Regions from separate parts of the Thalassospira sp. TSL5-1 genome, predicted to be linked through region 2. Evidence: predicted binding sites of a transcription regulator. Region 2 holds the regulator's gene; the other holds the start of a gene.
The links. Region 2 encodes HrcA, which represses chaperone genes, less so after heat shock. Its sites were predicted from a motif close to GTTAGCACTCNCCNNNGGNGAGTGCTAAC; they were not measured.

Region 1: a site for HrcA is predicted at 1,835-1,863, ahead of groES (co-chaperone GroES). Genes of this name have one in related genera too.

The regions. Positions count from the first base shown of each region.
Region 1 is NZ_KV880639.1:238,814-242,231, forward strand. Features, by position in the region: gene groL (chaperonin GroEL) at 1-1,419, opposite strand, end outside; gene groES (co-chaperone GroES) at 1,482-1,769, opposite strand; gene LF95_RS17985 (DUF805 domain-containing protein) at 2,006-2,407, opposite strand; gene LF95_RS17990 (hypothetical protein) at 2,602-3,418, opposite strand, start outside.
Region 2 is NZ_KV880638.1:233,726-237,143, reverse strand. Features, by position in the region: gene rph (ribonuclease PH) at 36-752, opposite strand; gene hrcA (heat-inducible transcriptional repressor HrcA) at 1,021-2,079, shown strand; gene grpE (nucleotide exchange factor GrpE) at 2,132-2,782, shown strand; gene cobB (Sir2 family NAD+-dependent deacetylase) at 2,935-3,418, shown strand, end outside.

The DNA.
Region 1 (3,418 bases), on a different contig from region 2:
GTCCTGTTCCAGCAGCTTGCCTGCAACAACAGCACCGTCAACACCGGCGTTCTGTGCGATCTGACGAACCGGAGCCTGCAGAGCGCGACGAACAATGTCGACACCGATGGTCTGGTCGTGGTTTGCACCTTCAAGACCGTCAAGCGCGCGGGTTGCGTACAGCAGAGCCGTACCACCACCAGCAACAATGCCTTCTTCAACAGCAGCGCGGGTCGCGTGCAGGGCATCGTCAACGCGGTCTTTACGTTCTTTCACTTCGATTTCCGAAGCGCCACCGATTTTGATCACGGCAACACCGCCAGCGAGTTTCGCCAGACGTTCCTGCAGTTTTTCACGATCATAATCAGAGGTGGTTTCTTCGATCTGGGCACGGATCTGACCAACGCGGGCTTCGATCTGAGCTTTTTCGCCGGAACCGTCAACGATGGTGGTTTCTTCTTTGGTGATCGTAACCGATTTCGCGGTGCCGAGCATGTCAAGCGTAACGCTTTCAAGCTTGATGCCGAGGTCTTCGGAAACAACCTGACCACCGGTAAGGATGGCGATGTCTTCCAGCATGGCTTTACGACGGTCACCAAAGCCCGGAGCCTTAACAGCAGCAATTTTCAGGCCGCCGCGCAGCTTGTTGACAACCAAGGTTGCCAGGGCTTCGCCTTCAACATCTTCAGCAATGATCAGCAGCGGCTTGCCGGACTGAACAACGGCTTCAAGCAGCGGCAGCATCGGCTGCAGCGAAGAAACCTTTTTGTCGAACAGCAGGATGTACGGGCTGTCGAGTTCAGCAACCATCTTTTCCGGATTGGTTACGAAATACGGCGACAGGTAACCGCGGTCGAACTGCATGCCTTCGACAACGTCGAGTTCGGTGTGCAGGCCTTTTGCTTCTTCAACGGTGATAACGCCTTCGTTACCAACTTTTTCCATGGCTTCAGCGATCATATCGCCGACTTCACGGTCGCCGTTGGCAGAAATGTTACCAACCTGTGCGATTTCGTCTTTACCCGAAACCTTACGTGCACGGCTGATGACAGATTCAATAACCTTGCTGGTTGCAAGATCAATACCGCGCTTCAGATCCATCGGGTTCATGCCAGCAGCAACAGCCTTGTTGCCTTCACGCACGATTGCCTGGGCCAGAACGGTCGCAGTGGTGGTGCCGTCACCGGCCAGATCGGCGGTTTTGGAAGCCACTTCGCGCAGCATCTGTGCGCCCATGTTTTCAAACTTGTCCGACAGTTCGATTTCCTTGGCAACCGAAACGCCGTCCTTGGTCACGCGCGGTGCGCCAAAGGACTTGTCGATAACAACGTTACGGCCTTTCGGGCCAAGCGTTACCTTGACAGCGTCAGCAAGGATATCAACACCGCGCAGCATCTTGGCGCGGGCGTCAGTCGAAAATTTTACGTCTTTAGCAGCCATTATATTCTTTCCTCTCTATGAGACGGATGAACATCAAACCTTCATCACCCAATTGGGCTGACTTAGGCCAGAATACCCATAATGTCGGATTCTTTCATGATCAGCAGTTCTTCGCCGTCAAGCTTGACTTCCGTGCCCGACCATTTGCCGAACAGAACTTTGTCACCAGCTTTAACGTCAAGGGCGACGAGCGAACCGTCTTCCTTGCGAACACCTGAGCCAACCGCGACGACTTCACCTTCCTGAGGCTTTTCTTTCGCGGTATCCGGAATAATGATGCCACCGGCAGTCTTGGTGTCAGATTCGACGCGACGTACCAGTACACGATCATGTAACGGACGGAACTTCATTTTCGACAACTCCGTTTGATAAGCTAAGGCTCAATTTGATTACAATACTAACCGGGACGAGCCATGTTAGCACTCACCCCCGGCGAGTGCTAACAGCATGTATGGGAAAGGGGGGAAATTGTCAACACCTCAAAGGTACAGGTCGCAAAAAAGTCATATTTCCTGCCGGTTTACCGGAGGGTGACATGCGCAGGTGCCCCCGCCCTATGACACAGGCAAACCCCAACGACAACCCATTAAAATTCGGGTTCCCCCCTTGCAGGTTGCCGATAAAAATCCACCGGCATCGGCCCAAAGCGGTTAGGTCCCAGTTGGGTGGGCTTACACCACCACACAATCAGCACGATAATTCCAATCAGTGGAAGCATAACCAGCAGCATCCACCAGCCTGAACGGTCGGTATCATGTAAGCGCCGCACGCCCAGTGCCAGTGTCGGGAAAAACACAACCAGATTAAATACGGAATTGAGCGGCCCGCCCCCGTTTGGCCAGCCCAAAAATTCGGAATCAACAACCGACAGCACGATGGCACACACCAGAGCAAACAGCTGCCACCACCAAAAAGCCGACCGCGACGACCGGTCCCGAAAATTGAAATAATTCCTGAACCCGGAACTGATCGCTTCGCCGAAATTCATATGCCCCTCCCCGCACAATAAGATGCAGAAATCATAACACCATGACGACGCCAATCACGCGTCAAAAAATTCTTTAGTCCTTCCTCATTTCGTTCCTTAATCCAGCCGATAAAACGAAACCGGCACAGCGGCCTTATGCCATCTGTGCCGGTCTTTAAACACGGTCCGTCAACGCTCGTTAACGGGCATTGTTCCTATGGCATTGAAATGCGAACCGGCCCGGTATCAACCAGCTTCAGCGCCCAGTTTTCGGCCTGTGTCCCGTCAAGGTTCAAATACTGCGCCAAATAGGCAAGGCGATCAGTATCATCCCCCTTTGCCGTGCAAAAACGGTCCTGCAGGTAAAAGGGCGGCGTTGCCTGATAATAAAGTCGTGCCCGTACCTTTGCCGGGGTGCCCTCAATCTCTTTCAGGCTGATTTCATAGCGCAAATTATCCCCGCCCTGCTCGGTGGGGCCCAAATAGTCCGGATCGGCACCAACGGCAGTAAAGCCTGCATCTTCGGCAAGGTCGGCGCCTGCGCCCAATGCCTTGGAAATCGCGGTTCGTTCTGCCAGGCCAAGATAACCCGGCGGCGGCAGGCGGTTATCTTTTACCTCGGCACAGATCGACAGGAAGCTGGTTGTCAATTCGCCCTGTGGCCGCACATTATGCCCGCAGGCAAATTGTGACCCGTCACGCGGCGGTGTGCTGACCAGTTCCTGATAAATCTGCGTCTGATCCTGGTGGCTGATCACTTCATAATGGGGTTGATGCATACGCTTTTCCGGTTCTATCCGTGCGGTGCAGGTTTCATCCCACCACAATTCGCCGGTGATCGGCTTCTGATTCTGATCCACCAGCACACCGGCCTTATTGACCCGGCCCGAGGCCCAAATCACCTTATCCCTGGCATCGAGCACCTCGAAATTCACAAAGGCACGGCGGAAACCCACGCCAGAGGGGAATTTATGCCCGGTATGGCTGGTAATACTCACCGCCGCATGCAGCTTGCCATTGGCAATAACTGGT
Region 2 (3,418 bases):
ACAATCAAGGTCAATCAATAACCGAAATCCCGGCCTTACAAGCCAAGGGCCTGGCGCTGCTTGGCAAACAGCTCGTCACAGCCCTTGCGCGCCAGTTCCAGCATCTGATCGAACGCAGCGCGTTCAAACGGCACATCTTCGGCAGTGGCCTGAATTTCAACCAGGCCACCATTGCCAGCCAGAACAAAGTTGGCATCGGCCCCGGCATTGCTGTCTTCGGCGTAATCCAGGTCAAGAACCGGGGTATCGTTGTAAATACCGCACGAAATGGCCGCCACGGCCTGGGTCAGCGGAATTTCCTTGATCAGGCCCAGGCGACGTACCCCCTGAAAGGCCAGATGGGCAGCAACATAGGCACCGGTAATGGAGGCCGTGCGCGTGCCGCCATCGGCCTGAATGACATCACAATCCAGGCGCATCTGCATTTCGCCCATCGCCTTAAGGTCGGTCACGGCACGAATGGAGCGCCCGATCAGGCGCTGAATTTCCTGGGTGCGGCCAGACTGCCCCCCCCGCGTGGCTTCACGCTGCATGCGCGAATCGGTGGCACGCGGCAGCATGCCATATTCCGCCGTGATCCAGCCCTTGCCCGAATTGCGCATCCAGCCCGGAACCTTGTCTTCGACCGTGGCAGTACACAGAACATGGGTATCGCCAAATTTAATCAGGCAGGAGCCTTCGGCATATTTGCTGACACCGGTTTCAATGGTGACATCGCGAAGCTGATCAAGGGAACGACCGGAAGGACGCATAAAGGAAACCTCGTAAGAAAATGAATAAATCGGCTGGCATCAGGCCTGGCCAGATCGAGAATGGCCTCAAGCTAATGCTCCGCCCCACAAAGGTCCAGCCTTTTCCCCGGTTTCTTGCCGGTTTGATCAGACTGAAACACCCCGCCAGTCCCGAAAAGACAAATTGTTATCGCCAGCGTATTTTGAGCCTGCAATTGACGGCACGCCGGGGGCTGTCTAAATTCTCAGGATCGCACAAAACCGTATATGACAAGGTTTTAGATCTAAGATGACACTTTTGGACAACACAATGCTGGGCGATCTGAACGAACGGTCCCGCGAGGTGTTCCGTCAGATCGTTGATGCCTATGTCGAAACCGGTGAACCCATCGGATCACGCACCATTGCCCGGCGTCTGTCGGAAAAGCTTTCGGCAGCAACCGTGCGCAATGTCATGGCCGACCTGGAAGACCAGGGGCTTTTGGTCGCCCCGCATATTTCGGCTGGTCGCCTGCCCAGCGAAAAGGGATTGCGGCTTTTTGTCAACGCGCTGATGGAAGTGGGCGACCTGCCCAATGCCGAACGCGACCAGTTGACAAAAAACTGCGAACGGGCGGGATATTCGCTTGATGAAATGCTGGGCGAAGCCACCAGCATGCTTTCCGGCCTGTCGCGTTGTGCCGGGCTGGTTGTGGCACCCAAAACCGACGGGCTGCGCCTGAAACAAATCGAATTCGTGCCACTTTCGCCAGGCAAAGTGCTGGCTGTACTGGTGGCGCAAAATGGCAGTGTGGAAAACCGCATCGTTGATGTGCCCACCAATATGCCGACCTCGGCATTGACAGAGGCGGCGAATTATCTAAATACGCAGCTAGCTGGAAAAACACTTGATGATGCACGCCTTCTGGTCGCGCGCGAACGCGAACGTATCCAGACGGAACTTGACGTTCTTTCCGCCAGCCTGATTGATGCAGGTATTGCAACCTGGGCGGGCGGAGTAAAAGATTCGTCACTGATCATCAAGGGTCAATCGCAGCTATTGGAGAATATTGCCACGATCGAGCAGCTTGAAACCGTCCGGCGGCTGTTTAACGTTTTGGAGGCGCGTGATCAGATGATCGAGCTTTTGGACGTGACATCGGAAGCGGAAGGGGTTCAGATTTTTATCGGAACCGAAAACAAGCTGTTTGGTGGATCGGGGTTGTCGATGGTGATATCGCCCTATCAGAACGCCGAAGGAAGCATTGTCGGTGCAATCGGGGTTGTCGGACCGACGCGGATCAATTATGCCCGCATAATTCCGCTGGTCGACTATACCGCCAAGCTGGTCGGGCGACTGATTGGTTAATTTTATGTGGCGCTGCGTGTCAGGCCACACAACAAATGAAGGTAGTCCAACAATGACGGAAACCGCAAAAAACACCACCGAAGAAGAAATGCAGGACGCCTCCCCGGCCGAACAGGTTGCCGCCGAGGAAGCCGCACAGGAAGACGTGGCACAGGATCAGGCTGAAGGCGCAAGCACGCCAGATGATGTTATTGCCGCCCTGCAGGCCGAGAATGCCGAACTGAAAGACCGCCTGCTGCGCACCGCAGCCGAAGCGGAAAATATCCGTCGCCGGGCCAAAAAGGATGTCGAGGATTCGGCCAATTACGCCATTACCAAATTCGCCCGCGATCTGCTTGATGTTGGCGATAACCTGCGCCGCGCCCTTGAGGCCGCTGGCGATGGTTCGCAGCAGAATGACGCGATGAAAACGCTGATCGAAGGCGTTGAAATGACCGAACGCACGCTTTTGAAATCGTTCGAGCAAAACGGCATCGAAAAGCTTGAGCCGCTGGGCGAAAAACTGGACCCCAACAAACACCAGGCCGTGTTTGAAATGCCCAGTGCTGAACATCCCGACGGCCATGTCGCCCAGGTGATGCAGGCCGGTTACGTCCTTAAGGGTCGCCTATTGCGCCCGGCAATGGTCGGTGTTGCCAAGGGTGGCAACACGACCCCGGATGCAAAAGACGAACCGGGCAGCAATGTCGATACCTCGGCCTGATCATCCGATATCGCCGATAGAAAATAAGCAAAATGGCTCCGTGCACATCCGCCCGGGGCCATTTTTATGGCGATTCGCATTGTTTCTCGTACCGGTTAAATCCTGTAAACTGCCACCAGACAGACCAAGCCAGATGATTTTCCGGGGCAAAGATGACGATTTCCAAGGCATTAACCGATATATTGCGCGATGAAGCCGCACCGATTGTTATTTTAACCGGGGCTGGCATTTCGCGTGAAAGCGGCTTGCACACCTTTCGCGACCCGGATGGCATTTGGGCGAAATATGACATTTCCGAAGTGGCCACCCCCGAAGCCTTCATCACCAACCCCGACCTGGTTCAGTCGTTTTACAATGACCGGCGCAAAATTTTGCATGATGCGGCTGTCATTCCCAATGCCGCCCATCTGGCTCTGGCCCGCCTGGAACAGGAATGGCCCGGGGATGTGTTGCTGGTAACGCAAAATATCGATGACCTGCATGGCCGGGCGGGCAGCAAGAACCTGATTCACATGCACGGCGAATTGCTGAAAATACGCTGCAATCACTGCGAGGCGATTTCACCCTGGCAGGATGATTTAGGTACAACCGACACCTGCCCGGCCTGCGGCAAAACCGGCGGGCTGCGGCCCCATG